Regions from separate parts of the Micromonospora sp. I033 genome, predicted to be linked through region 2. Evidence: predicted binding sites of a transcription regulator. Region 2 holds the regulator's gene; the other holds the start of a gene.

Region 1 (14,420 bases), on a different contig from region 2:
AGCATGAGCACCAGGCCGGTGAAGATGTACTTCAGGCCGGCGCTGAGGTCCAGCAGTCCCATGCCGTTGATGATGACAGCCACCACGGCGCCGCCGAGCACCGCGTTGATCATCCGGCCCTTTCCGCCGAAGAGGCTGGTGCCTCCGATGACGGCCGCGCCGACCGCGTAGAGCAGGACATTGCTGCCGCCCGTGTTGGGGTCGACGGACCGGTCCTTGCTGGCCGCGATGATGCCGCCGATCGCCGCCATCCCCGAGCAGATCACGAAGGCGGAGATCTTGATCCGGTCCACGTTGATACCGGCCCGCCGCGCGGCTTCCGCGTTCCCACCGACCGCATAGAGGTGCCGGCCGTACGCGGTGCGGTCGAGCACGAACGTCCAGAAGATGAGCAGGACCGCGATGATGGGCACGACCACCGGCATGCCCTTGTTCGACGAGATCAGCGTGTTGATGCTGCGCTCCTGGTTGAGCACGTAGACGGCCGAGCCGATCAGGACGGCGACCCCGACGATCCGGGCGCCCACCACGGCGATCGGGTCGGTGACCAGGCCGCGCGCGGCCCGGTTCCGGTGCCGCAGCAGCTGCGCGGCGGCGTACCCGAGGATCGCGACGGCGGCCAGCAGCCAGCCGACGGCCGGCGGGATCAGGCCGTTCTCGATGCCGACGATCACGTCGTCACCGATCGAGATGTTGGTGCCCTCCTTCATCAGCAGCAGCACCACACCCTGGAAGCCGAGGAAGCCGGCGAGGGTGACCACGAAGGACGGGATGCCCACCTTGGCCACCAGGAAGCCGAGCGTCAGACCGATGATCACGCCAGTGGCGAGGGCGGCCGACACGGCCACGTACCAGGGGTAGCCGAGCACGCTGACGACGTTGGCCAGGATGGCCGCGCACACACCGCTGGCGAAACCGGCAGAGAGGTCGATCTCACCGAGCAGCAGCACGAAGATCAGGCCCATCGCGATCACCGTGACGGCGGCGCCCTGGGTGAAGAGGTTCGCGAAGTTCCCCGCGGAGAGGAAGACCGGGCGCACGATCGCGAAGACGACGCAGAGCACGACGAGACCGATGACGGCGGGCAGGGAGCCGAGGTCGCCGCCGCGTACCCGGGCGAGGTAGTTGCGGACGTGGTCGGCGACGGCGGGTGTGGGCGTGACGGCCGCCGGTCCGTCCTTCTTCACAGCGGTGGTGGTCATCGAAGGGCTCCCGGGGTGGCGTCGGCGTGCTCGCTGCCGTTGCCCGACCCGGCGCCGAGGCCGAGGTTGCCGGAGCGGCCGGCGGTGATCAGCTCGACCACCTGCGAGTGAGTGATCTCGGTGGTCTTCACCTGGGCGACCATCTGGCCGAGGTAGAGCGCGGCGATCCGGTCGGAGACGGCGAAGACGTCGTTCATGTTGTGCGAGATGAGCACCACGGCCAGGCCCTTGTCGGCCAGCCGGCGGACCAGCTCCAGCACCTGGGCGGTCTGCGCGACGCCGAGCGCGGCGGTCGGCTCGTCCAGGATGACCAGCTTGCTGTTCCAGAGCACGGCCTTGGCGATGGCCACGGTCTGCCGCTGCCCGCCGGAGAGGCTGGACACGTGCTGGCGCAGCGACTTGACGGTGCGGACACTCAGCCCGGCCAGGGTCTCGGCGGCCAACTGCTCCATGGTCGGCTCGTCCAGCACCACCCCGCTGCGCTTCTCCCGGCCCAGGAACATGTTCTGCACGATGTCGAGGTTGTCGCAGAGCGCGAGGTCCTGGTAGACCACCTCGATGCCGAGCCCGGCGGCGTCCCGCGGGTTGTGGATGGTCACCGGTCGCCCGTCGAAGAGGAATTCGCCGGCGTCGGTGGGGTAGATGCCGCTGATGCACTTCACCAGGGTCGACTTGCCGGCGCCGTTGTCGCCGACCAGCGCGGTCACCTCACCGGGATGGGCCGAGAAGGCGACATCGCGCAGAACCTGGACGGGACCGAAGCTCTTGTCGATCCCGCGTAGCTCCAGCAGGGGGGTCGCGGACACGGGGGTCTCCTTTTGTAACGGAGGGAAGATCTCGGACCCGTCCGTGACGTGCCGCCCGGCACGGTGGTCACCGTGCCGGGCGGCGTCGCCGGCGGGTTGAGGTGGGGCGGGTCAGCTGATGCCGGCGTCGGTGCAGAGCTTCGCGTACGCCCCGGTGCAGAGTTCTTCCTTGGTGACGAAGCCGTCGGCCACGACGTCCTTGACGTTGTCCTTGTAGATGGCCTTCGGGGTGAGCAGGACGGCGGCCACGTCCCGGCCGCCCTCCGGGTCCTTGACCGTCTGGCCGGTCTCCTTGCGCTCGCCCTTGGCCAGTGCGATCGCCAGGTCCGAGGCGGCCTTCGCCTCCTCCTTGATGGCCTTGTAGACCGTCATGCACTGGTCACCGGCGAGGATGTTCTGCAGGCCCTGGACGGTGGCGTCCTGGCCGGTCACCGGCACCTTGCCGTTGAGCTTGTTCTTCTTCAGCACCGAGATGGCCGCGTTGCCGAGACCGTCGTTGGCAGCCAGCACGCCGTCGATCTTGCCCTTGGTCTGGGTGAGCATCTGCTCGAAGATCACGCCCGCCTGCGCGTTGTCCCAGTCCGGAACCGACTGGTCCGGGCCCTTCACGTATTCCTTCGAGTCGAACTTCGGCTTGAGGATCGAGTCGTAGCCGTTCTTGAACAGGGTGGCGTTGTTGTCGGTCGGGGAGCCGTTCAGGTAGGCCACGACCGGGCTCTTGGCGCCCTTGTCGGTCAGGCACTTGCTCAGGCCCTCGCCCTGGAGCTTGCCGACCGCCTCGTTGTCGAAGCTGACGTAGTACTCGGCGGAGCCGCCCAGGGTCAGCCGGTCGTAGTCGATGGTGGCGACGCCCTGCGACTTGGCCTTCGCCAGGACGGCCTTGCCGGTGCCGGAGTCCAGGTTGACGATCATCAGAGCGGTGACGCCGCTGGTCAGCATGCCGTCGGCGATGGTGGAGAAGGCGGACTTGTCGCCCTGGGCGTTCTGGATGGTGTAGTCGACACCGGCGGCCTTGAAGGCCTCCTCCAGGAACTTGCGGTCCGCGCTCTCCCAGCGGGCGGAGGACTTGCTGTCCGGGAGGATCACGCCGATCTTCGGCTTCTTGTCGGTCGAGCCGCCGGCCTGGTCGGAACCGCCGTTGTCACCGCAGGCGGCCATGCTGCCGGTCGCGAGAAGACCGACGGCCGCGAAGGTGAGGAAGCCCTTGCGCATATGCATGGGTCCTTTCGGGGGTTGGGGGAGTTGTCGGTGTTTTGTTGTGCCCGGCAACGTATTCCTCCCCGCCGAAGCCGCGCAAGAGAGCCGAGGTCAGAAGTTTGTTGGCGGCAGTAACAATTCAGCAACGCAACTGACACCCCGTCGTCACCCCGCGAAGAGCGCTCCCTCGGACGGCCTGCGGAAACGCTCCCATGTAGCCGGTCAGGCGCTGGCGATCGGGGCGGTGACGGCCCCCGTCAACGCGACCAGGTCACCCGGGGCGAGTCGCAGTTGCAGGCCCCGACGCCCCGCCGAGACGTAGACCGCCGGATGCTCCAATGCGGACGCGTCGACGACCGTGGGCAGCCGCTTGCGCTGGCCGAGCGGGCTGATCCCGCCGCGGACGTACCCGGTGGTCCGCTCGGCCACGGTCCGGTCCGCCATGGCCGCCCGCTTGCCGCCGACCGCGGCCGCGAGAGCCTTGAGGTCCAGTTCCCCGGTGACCGGTACGACCGCCACGGTCAGCCCGCCGTCGACCTCGGTGACCAGCGACTTGAACACCTGGCCCGGGGGCACCCCGAGGGCCGCCGCGACCAGGGCGCCGTAGTTCGGCGCGTCCGGTGAGACGTCGTACGGGTGGGTGCTGTGCGCGATCTTCCGCTTGGTCAGCAGTGCCGTCGCCGGAGTGCCCTGTCCCGCCATGACCGCCAAGCTAACCGGCCCCCGCCCACCGGGCGAGCCGAAAACCGTCAGGCGGGAAGCGGGCGGCCGGTGGCTCGGGCCGCCGGCCTCCCGGCGGGCCGCCGGCCGGTCGGTTCAGGCGGGCACCGGCTGGCAGAGCAGCACGGTCGGTGCGCCGGCCACCCTGGTCAGCACCAGGCTGGCCGCCGCGTCGCCCGCCAGCTTCAGGTCCCGGCGCAGCTTCTCCGGTTCCAGCGCCGAGCCGCGTTTGAGGATCTCCACCCGGCCGACCCGGCGCTCCCGCAGCAGGGCGCGCAGCCGCTTCAGCGAGAACGGCAGCACGTCGGTGATCTCCAGGCAGCGGGCGAACGGGGTCGGTCGGGCCGTGTCGCCGTACAGGTAGGCGATGCTCGGGTCGGCCAGCGTGGCGTCGAGGTCGCGGGCCAACTCGGCGACCAGGTGCGCGCGCACCACCGCCGGATCCGGGTCGTAGAGGAAGCGGCGGGTCGCCCCGACCGGCGCCTCCGCGTCGCCCGCGCCGGTCAGCACATGTGCGGCGTCGCCGCGGAGCAGCGTGGCCCGACGGGGCACGTCGGCCAGCGCGCCGCACCAGAGCGCCGCCTCGACGAGGTCGCCGTCGACGCTCACCCACTCCGCCTCGGCCCCCGCCGGGATCAGCGCGTGGTCCAGCCCCGGGGCCACCTTCACCACCGTGTGCGGCACCCGCTCGGCCAGCCCGGTCACGAAGTCCCACGACGGCGAGTAGGAGTTCGGGTCGAAGATCCGCCGGCCGGTGCCGGCCTTCCGCCGGGCCGGGTCGCAGAAGACCCCGTCGACCCGGGTCACTTCGAACGCCGTGGCGTCCCCGCACTCCACCGTGAACCGGTCGGCCAGCCCGGCCGCCTCGGCGTTGGCGGCAGCCATCGCGGCGGTCAGCGGGTCGGCCTCGACGCCGTACACCCGGATGCCGGCCCGGGCCGCGGCGAGCGCGTCCGCCCCCAGGCCGCAACCCAGGTCGGCGAGCGTGGCGACGCCCGCGGCGCGCAGGCGTTCCGCCCGGCGCCGCGCCACGACGCCCCGGGTGGCCTGCTCCAGGCCCGCCCGGGTGAGGAACATGCCGTGGGCCGCGGGGCCGAACTTGCCGACCGCGCGGCGGCGCAGCTCCGCCTGGGTCAACGCCGCCGCCGCGAGGCCGGCCGGCACCCCGGCGGAGCGGAGCGCCGCCGCCGCCGTCAGCGGGTCGCCGCCGGCCACCCGCGCCGCCGCGTCGAGCGCGGCCGACCCCTCGGGGGTACGCAGGGCGGCGAACTGTTCCAGGTCCACCCGGACATTCTCCCGGCCACCCCGGGGCCGACCGCCCCCGGACCCCTGCGGCGACCCATGATCGACTCCACCTCGCCGGAGTGGCGGTGTGCGGGTCGTCGGGATACCGCCACGTCGCCGACCTGGAGTCGATCACCCAGATCTCGGCCGGCCCGGGGCGGTGGTGTCAGCGAGGGGTGGGGGCGGCGGCGACGAAGGCGCGCCAGCTCGCCGGGTCGAAGGTGAGCGCGGGGCCGCCCGGGTCCTTGCTGTCCCGCACGGCGACCACGCCGGGCAGGTTGTCGGCGACCTCCACGCAGGCGCCGCCGTTCTGGTTGCTGCGCGAGGCCTTGCGCCAGGTGGCACGGGTCAGGTCCATGATGTCGCCACTTCCTCGATCAGCCGGACGGACTGCCCCCGTGGCAGCGCCTCTCCTGCCACAGCCTCCCAGCGCCGACCAAGGGTGGCAATGTCGTTCGGGCCGTCCACGGTCTGTGCCCGGAGCTGGTTGTCGAGGTGGGCCAGCTCGGCGCCGCTGGCGAGTCGGGCCAGGATGAACGGGCCGGCGAGGCCGGCGTGCCAGAGCGCATCGGCCGGTACGACCCGGATCTGCACGTTCGGCTCCGCGCCGGCGGCCAGCAGGTGCTGGAGCTGCTCGTGCATGGCGATCCTGTCGCCGACCTGTCGGCGCAGCGCCTGCTCCTCAATCACCGCGACGAGCTGGGGTCGATCGCTGCCGGTCAGCACCGCCTGCCGGGCCAGTCGGGCCACCACCCGCGCCTCGATCTCCTCGGCCGTCAGCTCGCCGCCCACGCCGAGCATCGCCCGGGCATACCCCTCGGTCTGGAGCAGGCCGGGGATCACCGTGGGGTCGTACCAGCGCAGCGAGGTGGCCTCCCGCTCGATCTCCTCCCACGGGCGGAACCAGTCCGGCGCGGCGTGGAAACGGATCAGCTCCAGCATGGTGGCGAAGAGGCCGCCGGTCTTCAGCACCGCGTCGACCCGGGCCACGTAGTCCGGCCGGACCGGACGGTCGCCGGTCTCCACCGCGCTCACCTGCGACGACGAGTAGTTCACCAGCTTGCCCAGCTCCTCCTGGCTGAGCCCGCGCGCCTGCCGCGCCCGCCGGAGCTGGTCGCGCAGGAACGTCAACGTCGGCACCTGGGTCATCCGGCCCCCCCTCCTCGACGGCTACGGCCCCGAACGGTAGGGAGCCGGTCACCGTGCGTCGAGGCGTTCCGGGCATGTTGCGGCGACCCGTGGCGGAACTGTGGCGACACGGGAGGCGACGGGTTGGCACTCTCCTTGACGGAGTGCTAGCCGAGGAATAACCTGCGATTAGCACTCTCACCCTGAGGGTGCCAACGCCCGGGCCCTGGTGTCCGGGGGTTGAGCGCCAGGCGGACCGGCACCCGCGACGACGGCCCCGCCCGGTGGCATGTGGCAGATTGACGCCGGTCGGCGCGCCGACCGGCAACGACACCAAGTACCCCAGGAGGGTATGCCCGTGACTACCGCGACCAAGGTTGCGATCAAGCCGCTCGAGGACCGCATCGTGGTCCAGGCGAACGAGGCCGAGACCACCACCGCCTCGGGCATCGTGATCCCCGACACCGCCAAGGAGAAGCCGCAGGAGGGCACCGTCCTCGCTGTCGGCCCGGGCCGGATCGACGACAAGGGCAACCGCGTGCCGATCGACGTCAAGGTCGGCGACACCGTCCTCTACTCGAAGTACGGCGGCACCGAGGTCAAGTACGCCGGCGAGGAGTACCTGGTGCTCTCCGCCCGCGACGTCCTCGCGGTCATCGAGAAGTAAGCAACCGATCAGTGTCGTTGCCCCGGTCCGGCTCGCCGGGCCGGGGCAGCGTCGCTTGGAAGGGATACAGATGGCGAAGATCCTGAGCTTCTCGGACGACGCCCGGCACCTGCTGGAGCACGGTGTCAACGCCCTCGCGGACGCGGTCAAGGTCACTCTCGGCCCGCGCGGGCGCAACGTCGTCCTGGACAAGAAGTTTGGTGCGCCCACGATCACCAACGACGGCGTGACCATCGCCAAGGAGATCGAGCTCACCAACCCCTACGAGAACCTCGGCGCGCAGCTGGTCAAGGAGGTGGCGACCAAGACCAACGACGTCGCCGGCGACGGGACCACCACCGCGACCGTGCTGGCCCAGGCCATGGTCCGCGAGGGCCTGCGCAACGTGGCCGCCGGGGCCAACCCGACCGGCCTCAAGCGGGGCGTCGACGCGGCGGCCGCCAAGGTCTCCGAGGCGCTGCTCGGCCGGGCCGTCGAGGTGGCCGACAAGGAGTCGATCGCGCACGTCGCGACGATCTCCGCGCAGGACGCCACCATCGGCGAGCTGATCGCCGAGGCGATGGAGCGGGTCGGCCGCGACGGTGTCATCACCGTCGAGGAGGGCTCCGCCCTCACCACCGAGCTGGACGTGACCGAGGGTCTCCAGTTCGACAAGGGCTTCATCTCGCCGAACTTCGTCACCGACGTGGAGGGGCAGGAGGCGGTCCTGGAGGACCCGTACATCCTGATCACCACGCAGAAGATCTCGGCGATCGAGGAGCTGCTGCCGCTGCTGGAGAAGGTCCTCCAGAACAACAAGCCGCTGCTGATCATCGCCGAGGACGTCGAGGGCCAGGCCCTGTCCACGCTGGTGGTCAACGCGATCCGCAAGACCATCAAGGTCTGCGCCGTGAAGGCCCCCGGCTTCGGCGACCGCCGCAAGGCGATGCTGCAGGACATGGCGATCCTGACCGGCGCCGAGCTGGTCGCCCCGGAGCTGGGCTACAAGCTCGACCAGGTCGGCCTGGAGGTGCTGGGCACCGCCCGCCGCGTCGTGGTCGACAAGGAGAACACCACGGTCGTCGACGGTGGCGGCCAGTCCGCCGAGGTCGCCGACCGGGTCGCCCAGATCCGCAAGGAGATCGAGGCCTCGGACTCCGAGTGGGACCGGGAGAAGCTGGCCGAGCGGCTGGCGAAGCTATCCGGCGGCATCGCGGTGATCAAGGTCGGCGCGGCCACCGAGGTCGAGATGAAGGAGCGCAAGCACCGCATCGAGGACGCCATCGCCGCGACCAAGGCCGCGGTCGAGGAGGGTACGGTCCCGGGTGGCGGCGCCGCCCTGGCCCAGATCCTGCCGGTGCTCGACGACGACCTGGGCTTCACCGGTGACGAGAAGGTCGGGGTCTCGATCGTGCGCAAGGCGCTGGTCGAGCCGCTGCGCTGGATCGCCCAGAACGCCGGCCACGACGGCTACGTGGTGGTGCAGAAGGTCGCGGGCCAGGAGTGGGGCAACGGCCTCAACGCCGCCACCGGCGAGTACGTCGACCTGGTCAAGTCCGGCATCCTCGACCCGGTGAAGGTGACCCGCAACGCGGTCAGCAACGCCGCGTCGATCGCCGGCCTGCTGCTCACCACCGAGAGCCTCGTGGTGGAGAAGCCGGAGAAGGCCGAGCCGGCCGCCGCCGGTCACGGCCACGGCCACGGGCACGGCCACCAGCACGGCCCGGGCTTCTGATCCCGCGCCGTACGGCCTGACGTCAGGGCACACCGCCACCCGGCGGTGTGCCCTGATCCGTATCTGCTTACGGAACGCTGACGAGGTTGGCGGTAGCCCGCCCGGACCGACGACACTGGTCGCCGTGAGCAGCATGTCGCGCGGTCGGGCCGCGCTGGCCGGGGTCACCGCCGCCGCCGTCGCGATCGGCGTTGCCGAGCCGGTGGCCGTTCTCACCGGCCCGCGGTCCGCGCCGCTGATCGCGGTCGGCGGGCTGGTGGTCGACGTGGTGCCCGAGCCGCTCAAGCAGTTCGCCATCGCGGTGTTCGGCACGTACGACAAGATCGCCCTGCTGGTGGGCACGGCGCTGCTGCTGGCCGCGATCGCCGCGCTGCTCGGCGTGCTGGCGGCCCGGCGGCTCCGGATCGGCCTGGCCGGCATCGCGGCGTTCGCCGCCCTCGGGGTGGCCGCCGCGCTGACCCGGGCCGGCGCGGACGCCTTCGACGCGCTGCCCGCCCTGGTCGGCGGCGGGCTGGGGGCGCTCACGCTCTGGGCCTTCATGGCCGGCCCGCTGCGGGAGGACGCCGGGCCGCCGGCCTCGTCCCGGCCGTCGCCCACCCGGCCGACGCCGACGCCGACGCCGACGCCCGAGCCTTCGCTGTCCGCGCCCACGCCGCCCCCGGTCGTCGCGGCGCTCGCACCCGAGGAGCCTCCGGCCGGGTGGGAGCCGCTGGAGCCCGGCGACCACGAGTCGCGGCGGCGGTTCCTGCGCGGCGTCGGCCTGCTGGCCGGCACGGCGGCGGTGGCCGGCCTGGGTGGGCACTGGCTGGCCGGGCGGCGGGGCGTCGCGGCGGCCCGCGAGGCGGTGAAGCTGCCGGCCCCGGCGGCACCCGCCCCGCCGGTGCCGGCCGGCGCGGACCTGTCGGTGAGCCGGCTCGCCCCCTTCGTCACCCCGAACCGGGAGTTCTACCGGATCGACACCGCCCTGGTGGTGCCGCAGGTGGACCCGGCGACCTGGCGGCTGCGCATCCACGGCCGGGTCCGCAACCCGATCGAGCTGAGCTTCGACGACCTGCTCGCCCGGCCGATGGTCGAGCGGTACGTGACCCTGGCCTGCGTCTCCAACGAGGTGGGCGGGGACCTGATCGGCAACGCCCGCTGGCTGGGCGTGCCGATCAAGGAGTTGCTGGACGAGGCGCAGCCGGAGGAGGGGGCGGACCAGGTGGTCGGCCGCTCGGTCGACGGCTGGACCTGCGGCACCCCCACGGCGGTGCTGCGGGACGGGCGCGACGCGCTGCTCGCAATCGGGATGAACGGCGAACCGCTGCCGGTCGAGCACGGCTTCCCGGTGCGGATGGTGGTGCCCGGCCTCTACGGGTACGTCTCGGCGTGCAAGTGGGTGACCGAGCTGGAGCTGACCAGCTTCGCGGACTTCGACGCGTACTGGGTGCCGCGCGGGTGGTCGGCACAGGGACCGATCAGGACGCAGTCCCGGATCGACGCGCCGCGCCCGCGCAACCGGCTCACCGCCGGCCCCGTCACGGTGGCCGGGGTGGCCTGGGCCCAGCACCGGGGCATCCGCCGGGTCGAGGTACGCGTCGACGGCGGCCCCTGGCAGGAGGCGCCGCTGGCCCCGACGGTCTCGGTGGACACCTGGGTGCAGTGGTCGTGGCGCTGGGCCGCCACGCCGGGCGAGCACACCCTCCAGGTCCGGGCCACCGACGCCGCGGGGGAGGTCCAGCCGGAGCAGCGGCGCCCGGTCGCCCCGGACGGCGCCACCGGCTGGCACACCGTCACGGTGACGGTGGGCTGACGCGGGTCCTTCGTCCGGCGGATCCGGACATACCGCTCCGATCCCCGTTAATCTCGTCCGGTGGAGGGCGGATCGGGGCGCAGGCGCTCACTGATCCACGGCTACGGCACGGCCCGGCGGGCCAGCTGGCTGGAACTCTTCTTCGACCTGGTCTTCGTGGTCGCGGTGTTCCGGCTCGGGCAGCTCCTGGTGGCCGATCCGTCGGCGCGCGGAGTGCTGGTCTTCGCCGGTCTCATCAGCACGATCTGGTGGCTGTGGTTCAGCTTCTCCTACTTCGCCGACCTCTTCGACGACGACCGCCCGCCGAGCCGGCTGGTGCAGCTCACCGCGATGCTCGGGGTGCTGGCGCTGTCCGCGTCCCTCCCCGGCGCGAGCGCCGCCGACGCGGACCGCTTCGCGGTGACCTACGGGCTCCTGCTGGTGCTGCTCGCCGGGTCGTACGGCGTCGTGGGGTGGATCGACCTGGAGGCCAGGGACTTCTGCCGGTGGAACGCCGGGGGGTTCCTGGTGGCGGCCGTGCTCTGGTTCGGCTCGCTGCTGGTGGCCGCACCCGCCCGGTACGGGGTCTGGGGAGCCGCGCTGGCGCTCAACGCGGCGGTCGCCGGACCGTTGGCGTACGCCCTGTCGCGCCGCGCACCCACCCAGAAGTCGCACATGCCGGAACGCTTCGGCCTGTTCACCATCGTCGTGCTGGGCGAGGCGGTGCTGGCGGTGGCGAACGGCATCGACGCCGGCGGCTGGCGACCGGCCTCGGTGGCGATCGGGATCGCCGGGTTCGTCATCGCGTGCGGGATCTGGTGGGTGTACTTCCTCGCCACGTACGACCGCGAGGCGGGCAACCGGGTGCTGCGGGCCGGGCGGCAGGCGATCCTGCGCAGCTACCTTTACGCCTACGGGCACCTGGTGGTCTACGCGGCGATCGTGGTGGCGGGGGTCGCCGTCGAACTTGCGGCGGAGGCGGCGGCCGGTCACGGCCCCGGCGCCACCGTGGCCGGTCGGCTGCTGGGCGGCAGCCAGGTGGCCATGATGGCGGGCTGCGTCGTCATCTACCGCGGCATCAGCCTGTCGGTCGGCCGCCCGGTCGCGCTGGCGCAGGCGGGGTTGGCGCTCGTGGCGCTGGTGATCGGGCTGGCGGGGCTGCCGCCGCTGGTGGCTGTCTCGCTCGCCGCGGCGTCCTGGGTGGCGCTGACGGTCGTGGAGCAGTGGTCCGCGCCGGACATGCGGGAGTGAGCCCGGGACGGCGCGGCAGGCGCCGCGGCCCGCTCCACGGGGGAGCGGGCCGCGGCGGTGGTGCCGGCGCCTCAGACCGCGACGCGCCCGCCGTCGACCGGCAGGACCGCGCCGTGCACGAAGCTCGCCCGGTCGGTGGCCAGGAAGGCGACCGCCTCGGCGATCTCCTCGGCTGAGCCGGGACGCCCGGCGGGGGACATGCTCGCCAACTGGTCGAGGTCCTCGCCCATACCGGCGGTGCCCTCCGTCCGGGTGGGGCCGGGGCTCACGGCGTTGACGCGCACCCCGTGCGGCCCGTACTCGGCCGCCCAGGACTTGGTGAGCAGCACCAGCGCGGCCTTGCTCGCCCCGTACAGGCTCATCCCCGCCATGCCGAACTCGGCGACCATGGTGCTCAGGTTGATGATCGCCCCGTGGCCGCGCTTCGCCATCTCGGGCGCCAGCTCGGCGACCAGGAAGTACGGCACCTTGACGTTCAACGCGAACACCGAGTCGAAGGTCTGCTCGCTGGTCTGCTCGGTGGGGCCGAACGGGTAGATGCCCGCGTTGTTGACCACGATGTCGACCTGACCGGCCAGATCCCGGGCCCGGGCGGCCAGTTCCCGCGCCGACGCCTCGTCCCGCAGCTCGATCGCCACGAAGTCGGCCCGCCCGCCGCTCGCGCGGATGTCCCGGACCACCTGGTCGCCCCGCTCCGGGTCCCGGCCGGAGATCACCACGTGTGCGCCGAGTTCGGCCAGCGCCCGGGCGGCCGCCCGGCCGATGCCGCTGTTGCCGCCGGTCACCAGCGCCGACCTGCCCTGCAGTTCCGTGCTCATGTTTCACCCACCTCTGTTCCGCGTCTGCGGTTCCGGTCGGGCCTGTCCCGACCAGTGGGTGCAAGTCGGCGGGCGGCCGAGGTTTTCCCGCCGGGTTGATCGAGGAACTTATGGCCGCCATAAGCGGCCCGCGGGCTACTCCGTCGCCCGTAGTTCCAGGGCGGCGATCAGCCGGCCGAGATCGCGCCGGTGGGAGCTGGCCGGCCAGGCGGCCCAGGTGCGCCGGACCAGGGGATGCCCGACCAGCGGGGACCAGGTGACCGACTCGGGGAGCGGCTGCGACCAGTGGGGCGGCGCCAGCGCGAACGCCGTGCCCGCGGTCACGGCGGCGAGTTTGACCTCGGCGATCAGCTCCTGTCCCTCTGGTGCGGCGGGTCCGAGATCCAGCCCGTGGCTGCGCAGGATCGCGGTCAGCTCGTCGTACCAGGCGGGGCTGCCGGAGCGGGGGAAGCCGACCCAGTCCAGCCCGGCGAGCGCGTCCAACCGGATCCCGTCCGGCCCGGCGAGGGCGGCGGCCTGTGCCGTGGCCAGCAGCACGCCCAGGCGTTCCTCGACGACCGGTACGGCATCCAGGTCGGCGCCGACGGGGTGCTCCCGCACCAGCCCGACGTCGAGCTCACCGGCGCGCAGCGCGGCGAACTGTGCGGCGGTGGACAGGTGGCGGGCCTGGACCCGGGTGTCCGGACACGCCACGGCCAGCTCGGCGAGCGGCCGGGTGAGCAGATCGGCGGGAAGCTCCAGCGGGATCCCGAGCCGGAGCACGCCGCCACCCGTCGCGCCGTGCCGGTTGACCGCGGCCACCGCCTGGTCGTACCGCGCCAGCACCGCCCGCGCCTCGGTCAGCAACGTCATGCCCGCCTCGGTGGCCCGTACGCCGGTGCTGCGGCGGACCAGCAGCGGCACCCCGAGCTGCCGCTCCAGGCCGTTCATGGCCTGGGACAGCGCCGGCTGGCTCAGGTGCAGCCGACGAGCGGCCGCGGACAGGCTGCCCTCCTCGACGACCGCCACGAACGCCCGCATCTCCCGCAGCTCCACCGGCCCATCGAATCACGCCCGGCGGCGACGGCCGGGCGGGAAAGCCACCGCACGGCGACGCCGCGCCCAGGAGGAGCGCGGCGTCGCGGTGGTCGGTAGGGAGCGGTCAGGCGATCTTGCGCTGGTCCGGGACGGCGGACTTGTGCGGCCGGCCGAGGCGGGCCTCCAGCCGGGCGATGTCCACCCGGGTCTGCCGGCGGTCGGCCAGGTCCTCCCAGCCGAGAGCGAGCAGCCGCAGCCGCTCCGACTCGCTGAAGCCGCCCCACACGCCGTAGGGCTCGCGGACCGAGAGGGCGTGCGCGGCGCACTCGGCGCGCACCGGGCAGGCGCGGCAGACGGCCTTGGCGCCGGACTCGCGGCGCAGCCGCGACGAGCCGCGCTCGCCGTCGGGGTGGAAGAACTGCGCGCTGTCCCGTCCCCGGCAGGCACCGAGCCGCTGCCAGTCCCAGAGGTCGACAATGGGTCCGGGCAGTCTGCGTACGTTCGACATCAGCACCCCTCCTCCCGCGCGGCACCGCGAGAATCTTCGTGGCCAGCTCCTACCGGGGCGGTGGTCCGCGCGGGACACCGTTTCCGGAGTGACCCCTCGGTACCCGGGCTTTCCCGCGCTCACACATCTGTGATCGAAAACCTCGGACAGTTGGCGGCATATGCCCCATCTGCCGGAAAAGTTCGGATGATTGCCCGGAACCTCCTCCCGAGCGCAGCCCGTCGTGGTCTGCTCTGAGGCGGAGAGGAGACCACTGTGCGTAGCGTTCTCGTGTGCGTTCGGACACCACTCGCGGCCCAGCACCTGACCTCCGCGGCGGCGCGGCTCGGGCTGTCGG
Region 2 (14,420 bases):
CTCCGGGTCGAGCATGTCGTGCAGCGCGTCGTAGAGCGGGCGCAGGTAGGGGTCGATCTTCTCGTTCAGGGTGCCGGGCAGGAAGCCCAGCCGCTCCCCCGCCTCGACCGCCGGCCGGGTCAGGATGATCCGGTTGACCTGCTTGGCCTGGAGCGCCTGGACGGCCTTCGCCATGGCCAGGTAGGTCTTGCCCGTGCCCGCCGGGCCGATGCCGAAGACGATGGTGTGCGCGTCGATGGCGTCGACGTAGCGCTTCTGCCCCAGGGTCTTGGGACGGATGGTGCGACCGCGCCGGGAGAGGATGTTGAGCGTCAGGACCTCGGCGGGCCGCTCGGCGCTGCCCTGCTCGAGCATGCCGACGGTACGCCGGACGGCGTCAGTGGTCAGGGTCTCGCCTTTCTCGATCAGTTCGAGCAGCTCGCTGAAGAGACGCTCGGCGAGGGCGTTGTCGGCGGGCGCGCCGGTGATGGTGATCTCGTTGCCCCGCACGTGGACGTCACTGTTGACCGAGCGTTCGACGAGTCGCAGGATCTCGTCGCCCGCGCCGAGCAGATTCACCATGATCTTCTGGTCGGGGACCGTGATCCTGGTCTGCACCCGGGGCGGGTCGGGAGGTGGGGTGCCGGTCATAGGTCGGGCCGTCGGGCCCTACGCCACCTGCTCTCGAACTCGGCGCCGGGCCCTGCTGGCGCGGCGGTCGTGACTCCCATCGTATCGGGTCAACACCGCCCGCACCTCGCCCATTTCCGGCGGTAGGAGATCAACTGCCGGCGCGGAAGTCGTACCTCTCGAAGGTCTCCTGGTGCCGGGAGAAGCGGTAGGTGGCCCAGTGCATCCGGACCACCGCCCCGCGCTCGTCCCGGGTAAGCCGGAGCAGCTCGCCCACCTCCCGGCCGGAGACCGTGCGGAACACGTCCGGACGGTCCGGCAGCGGCGCGAACACCGCGGGCGGCTTGCCGGCCGGATCGTCCGCGCCCCGGGCCCGCAGCGTCCCGTCGTGCCAGGAGAAGACGTACTCGAAACCCTCGCCCCACCAGCGGCCCAGCAGGCCGCGCAGGTGCTCCGGGGCGGGCGCGCCGGGCCGCCACGGCTCGATGTCGGCCGGGTCGTGCTCGGCGGCCGCGGCCAGCAGGCGGTGCGGCAGCTCGAAGACCGGCACGCCGGTGCCGGAGGAGCCGAGGACCGCGCAGCCCATCGCGCCGGCGGTGCCGTCCCCGCCACGCCGGCCGTAGACCGCGGCCAGGAAACCGGGCATGGCCCCGTCGTGCCCCACGTGCATCACCCGCCCCGGCTGCGGCACCAGGATCAGCCCGAGACCGAAGCCACCGGCCCAGAGCGTCTCGTCGGTGGTGGTCAGCGGCCAGCGCATCTCGTCGAGGGTGGCCGGCGCGAGCACCGCGCCCGCCGGGTCCAGCGCGGCCGGGTCGGCCAGGAAGGCCGCCCAGCGCGCCATGTCCGGCGCCGTGCTCCAGAGCTGCGCCGCCGGGGCCACCGCGCCGAAGTCCGTGTCCGGCTCCGGCCGGGCCTCGTCGGAGTACGCGTCGACCAGGTACCCGGTGGCCGCCCGGTCGCCCGGGGTCGGGCCGGTGGCGGTCAGCCCGAGCGGGGCGAGCACCCGCTCGGCCAGCACCTCGGCCCAGGTGCCGCCACGCAGCTGGGCGACCAGCTCGCCGAGCAGCGCCATACCGAGGTTGGAGTAGTGGAAACGCCTCCCGGTGGGCAGCACCCGCTCCACCCGGGCCAGGTCGGCGAGCAGCTCGGTGACGTCGGGCGCGCGCAGGCTGTCCCAGACGTCACCGTGCGGCTCGCGCTGCAGGCCCGCGGTGTGCGACAGCAGCCGGCGTACGGTCAGTTCGCCGTGCGCCGGCAGGTCGAGGTGCCGCCCGATCGGGTCGTCCAGGTCGAGCAGCCCCTCGTCCCGGCACTGCATGACCAGCACGGCGGTGAAGGTCTTGGTGACCGAGCCGATCCGGAAGACCGTCTCCGGCCCGAGCGGGGTGTCGTTGCCGGTCCCGCCGACCGTGCAGGTCCAGAGCGGCCGGTCGGCCCGGTGGAGGGCCGCCGAGACCGCCGGGATCCGCCCGTCGACCTGCGCCTGCCGCACCATCCGGCCGAGCCGGTCATGCACCGTGATCATGAGGGCAGTCTAGGCAGCGCCTCAGCGGCAGAGCATCGGGCCGAGCGGCGCGCCGCCGAGCAGGTGCGCGTGCACGTGGAAGACCTCCTGGCCGCCGTACGGGCCGGTGTTGAACATCAGCCGGAAGCCGTCCACCGTCAGCCCCTCCTCCTCGGCCACCACGGCGGCGGTGCCCAGCACCTCGGCGGCCAGCCCCGGGTCGCCCTGGGCCAGGGTGGCCACGTCCGCGTAGTGCTCCTTCGGGATCACCAGCACGTGGGTCGGCGCCTTCGGGTCGATGTCCCGGAAGGCCAGGGTGGTGGCGGTCTCGCGGACGATGGTGGCCGGGATCTCCCCGGCGACGATCCGGCAGAACAGGCAGTCGGTTCCCATCGGGGCATGGTAAGTCGTCCCGTACCGGCTCAGGCATGATGTGCCGCGTGACTTCTCGGGCGGTACTGGTGACGGGGGCCTCGCGCGGCATCGGCCGCGCGGTGGCGCAGGCGTTCGCGGCGGGCGGGGACCGGGTGGCGATCCACCACCGGGACTCCGCGGAGCTGGCCGAGGCGCTGCGGGCGGAGCTGCCCGGCGACGGGCATGTGGTGGTCCGCGCCGACCTGGCCGACCCGGACGCGGTCCGGGCCGTGGTGGACGAGGCGGCGCAGCGCCTGGGCGGTCTCGACGTCCTGGTCAACAACGCCGGGGTGTTCGGCCCGGCCGACCCGCCGCACCCGGTCTTCGAGAGCAGCTACGAGCAGTGGCGGCAGCGCTGGCGCGAGGTGCTGGACACCAACCTGTTCGGCGCGGCGAACGCCGCCTGGTGCGCCGCCCAGCACATGCGCGAGCGGGGTGGCCGGATCATCAACGTCTCCTCCCGGGGCGCGTTCCGGGGCGAGCCGGCGAACCCGGCGTACGGGGCCAGCAAGGCGGGGATGAACGCGATGGCCCAGTCCCTGGCGGTGGCCCTGGCCCCCTACGGCATCGCGGTGGCGAGCGTGGCCCCCGGGTTCGTCGAGACCGACATGACCAACGAGCACCTGAAGAGCCCCCGGGGGGACGCCGTCCGCGCCCAGTCCCCGTTCCACCGGGTGGCCCGCCCCGAGGAGATCGCCGCCGCCGTGCACTGGCTGGCGAGCCCCGAGGCCGAGTGGGCCTCCGGCACCATCATCGACCTCAACGGCGCCTCCTACCTCCGCACCTGACCCCACCCACCCACCAAGAGTTGATCAAGGGTGGGCGGCCCGCCCGGTTACCAGCGGGACAGGCGGGCGGACAGGACGCTGAGGGCGGCCACGCCGGCCGTGGACGTGCGGAGGACCGACGAACCCAGCCGGACCGGGTGGGCGCCGGCCTCCTGGAAGGCGGTCAGTTCGGTGGGGGCGATGCCACCCTCCGGGCCGACCACCAGGACGATCTCGCCGGCGTCGGGCAGCTCGGCGGTGGCCAGCCGCTCCTCGGCCTCCTCGTGCAGGACGAACGCGGCGGCCGCGCCGGCGATCCGCCGGGCCACCGTGGTGGTGGACTCGTCGGGCGAGCCGGCCACCACCGGCAGCCACGGGCGGCGGGCCTGCTTGGCGGCCTCCCGGGCGGTGGCCGCCCACTTGTCCCGGGCCCGTACGCCCCGGTCACCGCGCCACTGGGACACCGAGCGGGACGCCGCCCAGGGGACGATCTCGTCGACCCCCACCTCGGTCATCGCCTGCACGGCCAGCTCGCCCCGGTCGCCCTTGGCGATGCCCTGCACCACGACCAGCCGGGGCACGGACGCGTCGACGTACCCCCGGGAGGTGACCCGGAGGTCGAGGGTGCCCTTGCCGACGGCGGTGACCAGCGCGGCCGCCGTGCCGCCCCGCCCGTCGGCGAGCAGCAGTTCCTCGCCGGCGCGCAGCCGCTGCACGGTGGCCGCGTGGTGCCCCTCGGGGCCGTCCAGCGTCAGCGTGTCACCGGCGGGCAGCGCCTCGACCAGGAACAGCGGCGCCGACACCTCAGGCGTGCCCGTTGAAGGCGTCGCGCATCCGGGAGAAGAAGCCGCCCTGCTTGGTCAGCTCGGCGACCTCCTCGCCGCGGGTCTTGGCGAAGTCGCGGAGCATCCGCTCCTGGTCGGCGTCGAGCTTGGTCGGGGTCCGCACGTCGAGGTGGACGTAGAGGTCGCCCCGGCCGGTGCCGCGCAGGTGCGGTACGCCCCGGGCGCGCAGCCGCAGCGTGCTGCCCGGCTGGGTGCCCGGCTTGACGTCCACGGTCTCCTCGCTGTCGAGGGTCTTGATGGTCAGCCGGGTGCCGAGGGCGGCGGCCGTCATCGGCACGGTGACCCGGCAGTGCAGGTCGTCGCCCTTGCGCGAGTAGACGTCGTGCGGCCGCTCGTGGATCTCCACGTAGAGGTCGCCGGCGGTGCCACCGCCCGGACCCACCTCGCCCTGCTGGGCCAGCCGGATCCGCATGCCGTCCTCGACACCCGCCGGGATCTTGACGGTGAGCGAGCGCCGGGTGCGCACCCGGCCGTCGCCGGCGCAGGTCGGGCAGGGGTGCGGGATGGTCGTGCCGTAGCCCTGGCAGACCGTGCACGGGCGGGCGGAGACCACCTGGCCGAGGAAGGTCCGCTGCACCGACTGCACCTCGCCCCGGCCGCCGCACGCCTCGCAGGTGGCCAGGTGGGTGCCGGCCGCGGTGCCGGCGCCGGAGCAGGTGGTGCAGAGCACCGCGGTGTCGACGGTGATCGGCGCCTCGACGCCGAACGCCGTCTCGTTCAGGTCGAGCTCCAGCCGCAGGATCGCGTCGGCACCCGGCCGGGTACGCGGCCGCGGGCCCCGGCTGCCGCCCGCGGCGCCGCCGAAGAACGCGTCCATGATGTCCTGGAACCCGACGAACGGGCCGGTGCCGCCCGGACCACCCGGGCCCGCGCCCCCGCCGCCCGGGGCGAGCGGGTCGCCACCCAGGTCGACGATCTGCCGTTTCCGATCGTCCGAGAGGACCTCGTACGCGGCGTTGATGTCCTTGAACTTCTCCTGTGCCTCCGGGTCCGGATTCACGTCCGGGTGGAACTGCCGCGCCAGCTTGCGGTAGGCGCGCTTGATCTCGTCGTCGGAGGCGTCCCGGCTCACGCCGAGAATGCCGTAGTAGTCCCTGGCCACTGCGTTCGGTGTCCTCATGTTTCGTCTCGCGTTGCGCCGGTCGTCGGCCGGAGCCGGCCGTCGGCCCTGACTGGTCAGTTCTGGGCCAGCAGTTCGCCCACGTAGCGTGCCACGGCCCTCACCGTGGCGATGGTGCCGGGGTAGTCCATCCGGGTCGGGCCGAGCACGCCGAGACCACCCACGATGGTGCTGCCCGGGCCGTACCCGGTGCTGACCACCGAGGCGGCGCGCAGGTTGTCGATCTCGTTCTCGTCGCCGATGAGCACGCGGGTGGTGCTCGGCTCGGCCTCCCCGATCAGCTTGAGCAGCACGACCTCCTCCTCGAGCGCCTCGAGGATCGGGCGCAGCGAGCCCTGGAAGTCGAGCAGGCCGCCGCGGGTGAGGTTGGCCGTGCCGGCCAGCGCGATGCGCTCCTCGTGCCGCTCGACAAGCGTCTCCAGCAGCACGCTGGAGAGCGTGGCCATGGCCGGGCGCAGCTGCGGCGTGGACTCGTCGACCAGGGCCTGCACGAGCGGCGGGGTGTCGGACAGCCGGCTGCCGACCAGCTTCTCGTTGACCAGCCGGCGCAGGTCGGTCACGTCGTCGGCGGGGACCGGGCCCGGCAGCTCGACCAGCCGCTGCTCGACCCGCCCGGTGTCGGCGATCATGACGACCATCAGCCGGGTGGTGGAGATCGGCACCAGCTCCAGGTGGCGCACCTTGGAGCGGGCCAGGCTGGGATACTGCACCACGGCGACCTGCCGGGTGAGCTGGGCCAGCAGCCGGACGGTGCGGTGCACCACGTCGTCGAGGTCGACCGCGCCGACCAGGAAGCGCTCGATGGCCCGGCGCTCGGCCGGGCTGAGCGGCTTGACCCGGGAGAGCCGGTCGACGAAGAGCCGGTAGCCGCGGTCGGTGGGCACCCGGCCGGCGCTGGTGTGCGGCTGCCGGATGTAGCCCTCCTCCTCCAGCACCGCCATGTCGTTGCGGACGGTCGCCGGGGAGACGCCCAACTGGTGGCGCTCGACCAGGGCCTTGCTGCCGACCGGCTCCTGCGTGGCGACGTAGTCCTCGACGATCGCGCGCAGCACGGCGAGCTTGCGGTCGTCGAGACCCATCTCCCCACCTCCTGACGCACTTCGTCGCACCCGGCGCGCGGCGTCGGCCGGGCATCTGGCACTCGACTGTAGCGAGTGCCAGTCTACGTCGGCGGGCCCGCCGACGCGATGATCAGCGACGCACCTCCGGTGCGGCCCGCCGCACATCCGACCCACCAGGGCCGAACAGCCGGACATCCCGGGCGATCTCGCTCTGGTGCGCCCTTGTCCCCGGGACCTACCGTGACGTCCATGACTGAACCTCCTCGCCCTCCCGGAGCGGGGGACTCCGGCGCCCCGTCGCCGGAGCCGACCCCGCCGTCGGCACCGTACGGTTCGTCGCCGGCCGACGAGCCCCCCACCGCACCACTGTCCGGGGCACCGGCGCCGGGCGGCTATCCCCCGCCCGGTGGCTATCCGCCGCCTCCCGGCGGCCAGCCGCCGTCGGGCGGTTACCCACCCCCGGGCGGCTACCCCCCGCCGGGCGGCTACGCCCCCTCGGGCGCCGGCTACCCGGGTGGCGGCGCCTACGGGCCGCCCGCCGGCTACGCCAACAACGACGACAAGACCTGGGCCCTGGTCGCGCACTTCGGCGGGGCCGCCGGGATGTTCGTCGGCGGCGGCGTGCTGGGCTGGGTGGCCCCGCTGATCGCCCTGCTCGCCCGCGGCAACCAGTCGCCGACCGTCCGCGCGCACGCGGTCGCCGCGCTGAACTTCCAGCTCATCTGGTCGATCATCGCGCTGGTCGGCTGGATCCTCGTCTGCATCCTGATCGGCTTCGTGGTCGCTCTCGGCGCGATGCTCGTCGGCATCATCTTCGGCGTCCTGGCCGGGGTGAAGGCCAACGAGGGGCAGCTCTACCGCTACCCGATGTCGGCCAGCCTGATCAAGTGACCCGTCCCGGCCGGCTCCCTTCCCGGAGCCGGCCGGTCCGGTCAGGGCAGCAGGTCGCGGACGACCGCGTCGGCGAGCAGCCGGCCGCGCAGGGTGAGCACCGCCCGGCCGGCGGCGTACGCCCCGGCGTCCAGCAGGCCGTCGGCCCGGGCCCGTTCGGCGCCCGCCCGGCCCGCCTCGTCGAGCCCGGACAGGGGCAGCCCGGCGGCGAGCCGCAGCCGCAGCATGACGTCCTCCATGTGCGCCTCGTCGGCGGTGAGCAGCTCCCGGGCCAGGCCGGGTGACTCCCCGGCGGCCAGCCGCTGCGCGTACGCCGTCGGGTGCTTGACGTTCCACCAGCGCACCCCGCCGACGTGGCTGTGCGCCCCCGGGCCCAGCCCCCACCAGTCGGCGCCGGTCCAGTAGAGCAGGTTGTGCCGGCACCGGGCCGCCTCGGAACGGGCCCAGTTGGAGACCTCGTACCAGGAGAAGCCGGCCCCGGCGAGGGCGGCCTCCGCGGCCAGGTAGCGGTCCGCCGCCACGTCGTCGCTGGGGTACGGCAGCTCGCCGCGGCGCATCCGGGCGGCCAGCCGGGTGCCGTCCTCCACGATCAGGGCGTACGCGCTGACGTGGTCCACCCCCGCCGCGACCACCTGGTCCAGCGAGGCGGCGAAGTCCTCGGCGGTCTCCCCCGGCGTGCCGTAGATCAGGTCCAGGTTCACGTGCTCGAACCCGGCGTCCCGCGCCTCCAGGGCGGCGGCGGTGGCCCGGCCGGCGCTGTGCTGCCGGTCGAGGATCGCCAGCACCCCGGGGGCGGCGGACTGCATGCCCAGCGAGATCCGGGTGTAGCCGGCGGTCCGCAGGGTCTTGAGCGACTCCGGGGTGACCGTCTCCGGGTTGGCCTCGGTGGTCACCTCGGCGTCGGCGGCCAGCCCCCAGGTGCGGTCGATGCCGTCGAGGATCCGGGCCAGGTCGTCGGCGGGGAGCAGGGTGGGCGTCCCGCCGCCCACGAAGACGGTGTCCACCCGGGGCGGCGGGGAGTCGCCCAGCACCCGGCCGGCGAGGGCCAGCTCGGCCAGCACCGTGTCGGCGTACGTCTCCCGGCTCGCCCCGCCACCCAGCTCGGCCGCCGTGTAGGTGTTGAAGTCGCAGTAGCCGCACCGGCTGGCGCAGAACGGGACGTGCACGTACACGCCGAAGCCGCGCGCGCCGACGGCGCGGCGGGCGGCAGCGGGCAGCGCCCCGTCGCGCGGGACGGGTTCGCCTTCTGGAAGGACGCCGGGCATGGCCACTAGTGTGCCCGGCATGACCTCTCCGGACGCTCTCGTGCGGGTCGCCACGGCCCGTGGGGTGACCACCCTCACCCTGGACAGCCCGCACAACCGCAACGCGCTCTCCACCCCGCTGATGACCGAGCTGCTGGCCGGCCTGGCCGCCGCGGTCGCCGACGACGCGGTCCGGGCGATCGTGCTGGACCACACCGGCCCGGTGTTCTGCTCCGGGGCGGACCTGAAGGAGACCGCCGCCGCGTACGCCAGCGGGTCGGTGCCGGCCGGGATGCTGGGCGACGTGCTGGTCGCGGTCCGGGAGTGCCCGAAGCCGGTGCTGGCCAGGGTGGCCGGGCCGGCGCGGGCCGGCGGGCTGGGCCTGATCGCGGCCGCGGACCTGGCGGTCTGTGCCGAGGAGGCCACGTTCGCCTTCACCGAGGTCCGGATCGGGGTGATCCCGGCGGTGATCTCGGCTACCGTGCTGCCCCGGCTGCACCCCCGGGCGGCCGCCGAGCTGTACCTCACCGGCGACACCTTCGACGGCCGGCGGGCCGCCGAGATCGGCCTGGTCACCGCCGCCGTGCCGGCGGACGCGCTGGACGCCGCGGTGGACCGCTACCGCGACTCGCTGGTCAAGGGCGCGCCGAACGCCCTCGCCGGGACCAAGGAGCTGCTGCGCCGCCCGGCCGCGACCGACCTGCGGGCCGAGATCGCCGAGTTGGCCGCCCTGTCCACCGGGTACTTCCTCTCCGAGGAGGGCCGGGAGGGCGTCCTCGCGTTCCGGGAGAAGCGGCCCGCGGCCTGGGTGCCCGCCGCAGACTGAGGCCGGAGGTGCGGGGTCGGCTACGCACCGTGAGGCATCCGGTCGGCCGACCCGGACACTGGAGTGAGCGACGTACGCTGGTCGGGCTGTCGGGACAGGGGGTGCGGGTGCGAACGCGAGCGGCGATCGTGGCATCGGGTGTGGTGGTGGCGGTCCTGGCCCTGCTCGGCGTGTGGTTCGTCGCGAAGCAGTTCGGGCACCAGCTGCGGCTGCCGCTGGCGAGCCGGACCTGCACCGTCCGGGCCGACGGCGAGGTCGTGCTCGGCGCCGACCAGATGGCCAACGCGGCCACCATCGCGGCGATCGGCGTGCAGCGCGGGATGCCCGAGCGGGCCGTGGTGGTGGCGCTGGCGACGGCGTACCAGGAGTCGCACCTGCGCAACATCGGGCACGGCGACCGGGACTCGCTCGGCCTGTTCCAGCAGCGCCCGAGCCAGGGCTGGGGCACCCCGGAGGAGATCCGCGACCCGCGCTACGCGGCGAAGAAGTTCTACGCCGCGCTGAAGAAGGTCAAGGGCTGGGAGAAGCTGCGGATCACCGAGGCCGCCCAGCGGGTGCAGCGGTCGGCCTACCCCGAGGCGTACGAGAAGTGGGCGGACGAGTCGCAGGTGCTCACCCGCGCCCTGCTCGGGCACGCGACCGGGGCGGTGGCCTGCACGGTCGGTCCGACGCCGACGATGCGCGGCCCGGCGGCCGCCACCGCCCTGATGCAGAGCCTGGCCCTGGACTGGGGCCTGCCGGAGCTGGCCTCGGCCACCGACCTGACCGGGCTGACCCTGCCGGCCGCCGACACCCGCAACGGCTGGCGGTACGCCCACTGGCTGGTCTCGCACGCCGACGACCACGGGGTGAAGCGGGTCCGCTTCGGCGGCCTGGAGTGGACGGCCGAGCAGGGCACCTGGGCCGAGGTGAAGGGCGATCCGGCGACCCAGGTGCTGGCCGAGGTCTTCGCGGCGGCCTGAGCCGGACCGGCCCGGACGGGGCCGGCGCCCGACGGTCAGCCGGCGGCGGCGCCGAGGCGGCGGCGGACCTTCTCCCGCAGCGACCCGGGCAGCTCCGGCACGTCGAGCAGGCGGGGCAGCAGTTCCGGCTCCAGGGTGGTGGCCCGGAACACCTCCCCGATGGTCACCCCGTGCGCCGGCCGGTCGACCACCTCGACCGGATCGCCGGCGCCCACCTCCCCCTCGCGCAGCACCCGCAGGTACGCCCCGGGCGCGCCCCGGACGGTGAACCGCTTGATCAGGTCGGGCACGCCCCAGAAGCCGGCGAAGGTGGCGCACGGGGTGCGCGGCTTGGTCACCTGGAGCAGGGCCGAGCCGACCGCCCAGCGCTCGCCGATCACCGCCCCGGTGACGTCGACCGCCCAGGTCGTGAGGTTCTCGCCGAAGGCGCCCGGCCGCAGCGCCCGGCCCAGCTCGCCGGCCCACCAGCCGGCGTCCTCCTCGGCGTACGCGTAGACGGCCTGGTCGGGGCCGCCGTGGTGGGCCCGCTCGCCGATGAAGTCACCGGTCACCCCGGCGAACCGGACCGCGACCCGGCCGTCGACCGGCCGCTTGTCGATGCCGCTGCGACCGCTCTCGTCGCCCGCCCACTCCGCCTCGGTCACCACGCCGAGGTTCACCGCCGCCAGCCTGCCCGTCATGGCGGTCAGCCTAGGTGCCGCCGCCAGGCGCCCGGAAACGGGTTTGCCCGGCGCACGGCTCAGCCCTTGACCGCCCCGGCGACCAGGCCGGAGACCATGCGGCGCTGGACCAGCAGGAAGAAGACGATCACCGGCAGGGTGAACAGCGTCGACGCCGCCATCACCGAGCCCCAGGCCGTGTCGTCCCGCCCGAAGAAGAACGTCATGGCCACCGGCAGCGTGTACTTGTGCTGGTCGTTGACGAACGTCAACGCGAAGATCAGCTCGTTCCAGGCGGTGATGAAGGAGAAGATGCTGGTGGCCACCAGGCCGGGGGCGACCAGCGGGAAGAGGACCTTGCGGAAGGTCTGGGCCCGGCTGGCGCCGTCGATCGCCGCCGCCTCCTCCAGCTCCTTGGGCACCGCGGCCACGAAGCCGCGCAGCATCCAGACCGCGAACGGCAGCGAGAAGCCGAGGTAGGTCAGGATCAGGCTGGGCAGGGTGTTGTAGAGCCCGAGCCGCTGGATCATCAGGAACAGCGGGATGACCAGCGCCTCCAGCGGGATCATCTGCACCACCAGCAGCAGGATCAGGAAGGTGGTGCGCAGCTTGAAGCGGAACCTGGCCACCGCGGTCGCGGCGAGCAGCGCGACCAGCCCGCTCAGCACCACGGTGGCCACCGCCACCAGCGCGCTGTTGAGGAAGAAGTCCGTGAAGGTCACGCCCGGGATCAGGTTGCCGGTGAGGATCTCCCGGTAGTGCTCCAGGGTCGGCTCCGCCGGCACCGGGCGCGGCGTGGCCGAGAAGATCTCCCGGTTGGGCTTCAGCGAGGTGGCGACCATCCAGTAGACCGGGAAGGCCGCGAAGAGCGCGACCAGCAGGCCGGCGCCGTTGAGGGCGATCTTCTTCACGACTCGTCCTCCTGCCGCAGCACCATACGGACGTACACGCCGGTCACCACCAGCAGGATCAGGGTGAGGATGACGGCGATCGCGGAACCCAGGCCGTACTTGGGCGGCGGCGAGAACGCCTCGGCGTAGGAGTAGATCGACAGCATGAACGTCGACCGGTCCTGGGTGCCGCCGGCCAGCACGAACTGCTGGGTGAAGACCTTGAAGTCCCAGATCGTGGAGAGCACCACGAGGATGCCGAAGACCGGCCGCAGCATCGGGAAGGTGACGGACCAGAAGACCCGCCACGGCCCGGCGCCGTCCACCCGGGCGGCCTCCTGGAGCTCGCTCGGCACGCTCTTCAGGCCGGCCAGCACGCTGACCGCGATGAACGGGAACGAGTGCCAGACCACCACCAGGGTCAGGATGGCGAAGAAGAGCAGCGGATCGTTGAACCAGCCGTAGCCGGTCCAGTCGCTGCGCCCGAACAGCGCCGTGGAGAGCCCGTCCGGGAGTTTGTTGAACAGCCAGGTGACCAGGCCGCTGGTGTCGTCGAAGATCCACTTCCAGACGATGGTGCCGGTCAGCGCCGGGGTGGCCCAGGCCAGCATCACGCAGCTCGCCACGAAGGTGGCCATCTTCTTCCCGAGCCGGTTGAGCAGCAGCCCGACCAGGGTGCCGAGGATCATGGTGAGGGCCACGTTGGCCACGGCGAAGAGCACGGTGTTGCGCAGCACCGTACGGAAGAACGGGTCACCGAGGATCTGCGCGTAGTTGGCCAGGCCGACCCACGGCCACTCGCGGTCCCCCCGTAGCTGCCGGACGCTGTCCAGCTTGTAGAAGGACATCATCACGACCTGGCCGAGCGGCCAGAGCAGCAGCACCGCGATGATCGCCAGGCAGGGCAGGAGCAACAGGTACGGGAGGCGGTCCACGCGGCGGCGCCGCCGCGCGGGGATCTCCCGCGCGGCGGCCTCGCCGGTGGCCTCGGTCAGCGTGGTCACTTGGCGTTGAGGATGCTTTCCATCTCGGTGGCCGCGTCGGCGGTGGCCTTCTCGACCGTCTTCTGGCCCTTGATGACCGAGCTGTTCATCGCCTGGGTCACCGTCTTGGTCCGGCTGACCTCGACCCACTTCGGGGTGAGCGGGGTCAGCTTGGTCTTCTGCATGGCGGTGGCGAACGCCGCCATCACCTTGTCGTTGGCGTAGTTGCCGCCGCCGACCAGGTCCTTGTAGACCGGGAAGAAGCCGAGGCTGCTGGCGAACTCCTGGTCCTTCTGCTTGCTGAGCAGCACGGTCAGGTAGTCCCAGGCGAGGTCCTGCCGCTTGCTGTCCTTCCAGAGGGCGATGTCGGAGCCGCCGGCGAAGGCCGGAGCGGCCTGGCCGTCCGGACCGGGGATGGGGAACGTGCCCCACACCTTCTCGATGTCCGGGTTGTCCTTCTTCATCGCGCCGCCCTGCCAGCTACCGGCGAACGCCATGGCGGCCTTGCCGGTGGCGAACTGGGTACGGGCGTCGACCTCGTTCCAACCGGCGGCGGCCGGCGGGGCGACCTTGTGCACGGTCACCAGGTCGGTCCAGAACTTGACCGCCTTCTGCGCCTCCGGCGTGTTGTAGCCGGACTTCCAGCTGTCGCCGTCCTTGGTGGCGATCTCCCCACCGGCGGCCCAGAGGAAGGAGTAGAACGGCAGCTCGGAGTTGCCGGGCAGGGCGATGCCGTAGGTGCCGGGCTTCTTGGCCTGGACGGCCTTGGCGGCGGCGACCAGCTCGTCCCAGCTCGTCGGCGTCTTCACGCCGGCCTCGGCGAACCAGTCGGTGCGGTAGTAGATGGCCCGCACGCCCGCGTACCACGGGACGCCGTACTGCTTGCCGTCGAGCTGGGCGTTCTTCACCAGGTCGGGAAGGATGTCCTTGCCCTCGGACCAGCCGTTGAACTTCTCCGTGACGTCGGCGAGGGCCTCCTGCGCCGCCCAGCCCTGGGTCTCGGTGTTGCCGAGCTCGGTGACGTCCGGTCCCTCACCGCCGGCGAGCGCGGCCTGGAACTTCTTCGGCGCCTCGAGCCAGGGGATGTACTGCACCACGACGTCGGTCTCGGGGTGCTTCTTCTTGAACTCCGCCTCGACGCCGTCGAGGAACTTGGTCTGGGCGTCGCCGCCCTCACCCATCATCCAGACCGTCAGCTTGCTGTTGTCCGCGGCCTTGTCGTCGTCGCCGGAGCCACCGCACCCGGACAGCACCATCGCGGCCGAGGCCACGATGGCGGTGACCGGGGCCAGCCGCTTCCACCTGTTCACGCCATATCTCCCTCGGGCCGTTTGGCATTAACCTTCTCCGCCGCACCTTAGTAGGAAAATTTCCTTTACAACAGGGGGTACTCGCGGCGGGCGGCCGTGGCGACGGTATCGCAGCCGTGTGCCCGGGCGGCAGGGGTGCCGTCCGGGCAGCTCAGGGCAGAGACGAGAGCGGGCGCCCGACCGGTCGGTCGGGCGCCCGCTGGAGCGCTTCGGGGGATGGGGGTCAGTAGCGCGAGACGCCGCGGCGGCGACCCAAGCCGGCCACCAGGGCCACGCCGATGGCGGCGAACAGGACCTGCAGCAGCAGCTCCCGCCAGTCGATGCCGGCCGTG

The links. The regulator HrcA, encoded in region 2, represses chaperone genes, less so after heat shock. The targets are predictions, from matches to a motif close to GGTTNGCACNCTCNNNNNGAGNGTGCNAACC.
Region 1: a site for HrcA is predicted at 6,525-6,555, ahead of groES (co-chaperone GroES). Genes of this name have one in related genera too.

The regions. Positions count from the first base shown of each region.
Region 1 covers NZ_JBSSLX010000009.1:38,049-52,468, forward strand. Annotated here, with positions in the region: gene ACW0Q9_RS03105 (sugar ABC transporter permease) at 1-1,202, opposite strand, end outside; gene ACW0Q9_RS03110 (ATP-binding cassette domain-containing protein) at 1,199-2,008, opposite strand; gene ACW0Q9_RS03115 (sugar ABC transporter substrate-binding protein) at 2,120-3,220, opposite strand; gene ybaK (Cys-tRNA(Pro) deacylase) at 3,428-3,907, opposite strand; gene ACW0Q9_RS03125 (THUMP-like domain-containing protein) at 4,022-5,209, opposite strand; gene ACW0Q9_RS03130 (DUF397 domain-containing protein) at 5,376-5,567, opposite strand; gene ACW0Q9_RS03135 (helix-turn-helix domain-containing protein) at 5,558-6,358, opposite strand; gene groES (co-chaperone GroES) at 6,690-7,004, shown strand; gene groL (chaperonin GroEL) at 7,075-8,718, shown strand; gene ACW0Q9_RS03150 (molybdopterin-dependent oxidoreductase) at 8,843-10,510, shown strand; gene ACW0Q9_RS03155 (low temperature requirement protein A) at 10,571-11,740, shown strand; gene ACW0Q9_RS03160 (SDR family NAD(P)-dependent oxidoreductase) at 11,812-12,558, opposite strand; gene ACW0Q9_RS03165 (LysR family transcriptional regulator) at 12,694-13,593, opposite strand; gene ACW0Q9_RS03170 (WhiB family transcriptional regulator) at 13,700-14,083, opposite strand; gene ACW0Q9_RS03175 (response regulator transcription factor) at 14,339-14,420, shown strand, end outside.
Region 2 covers NZ_JBSSLX010000008.1:6,359-20,778, forward strand. Annotated here, with positions in the region: gene ACW0Q9_RS02630 (PhoH family protein) at 1-630, opposite strand, end outside; gene ACW0Q9_RS02635 (serine hydrolase domain-containing protein) at 761-2,137, opposite strand; gene ACW0Q9_RS02640 (histidine triad nucleotide-binding protein) at 2,159-2,509, opposite strand; gene ACW0Q9_RS02645 (SDR family NAD(P)-dependent oxidoreductase) at 2,557-3,318, shown strand; gene ACW0Q9_RS02650 (16S rRNA (uracil(1498)-N(3))-methyltransferase) at 3,366-4,100, opposite strand; gene dnaJ (molecular chaperone DnaJ) at 4,102-5,244, opposite strand; gene hrcA (heat-inducible transcriptional repressor HrcA) at 5,319-6,341, opposite strand; gene ACW0Q9_RS02665 (DUF4870 domain-containing protein) at 6,573-7,214, shown strand; gene hemW (radical SAM family heme chaperone HemW) at 7,256-8,479, opposite strand; gene ACW0Q9_RS02675 (enoyl-CoA hydratase-related protein) at 8,499-9,284, shown strand; gene ACW0Q9_RS02680 (hypothetical protein) at 9,386-10,246, shown strand; gene ACW0Q9_RS02685 (MOSC domain-containing protein) at 10,282-10,926, opposite strand; gene ACW0Q9_RS02690 (carbohydrate ABC transporter permease) at 10,986-11,816, opposite strand; gene ACW0Q9_RS02695 (carbohydrate ABC transporter permease) at 11,813-12,799, opposite strand; gene ACW0Q9_RS02700 (sugar ABC transporter substrate-binding protein) at 12,796-14,088, opposite strand; gene ACW0Q9_RS02705 (GlsB/YeaQ/YmgE family stress response membrane protein) at 14,312-14,420, opposite strand, start outside.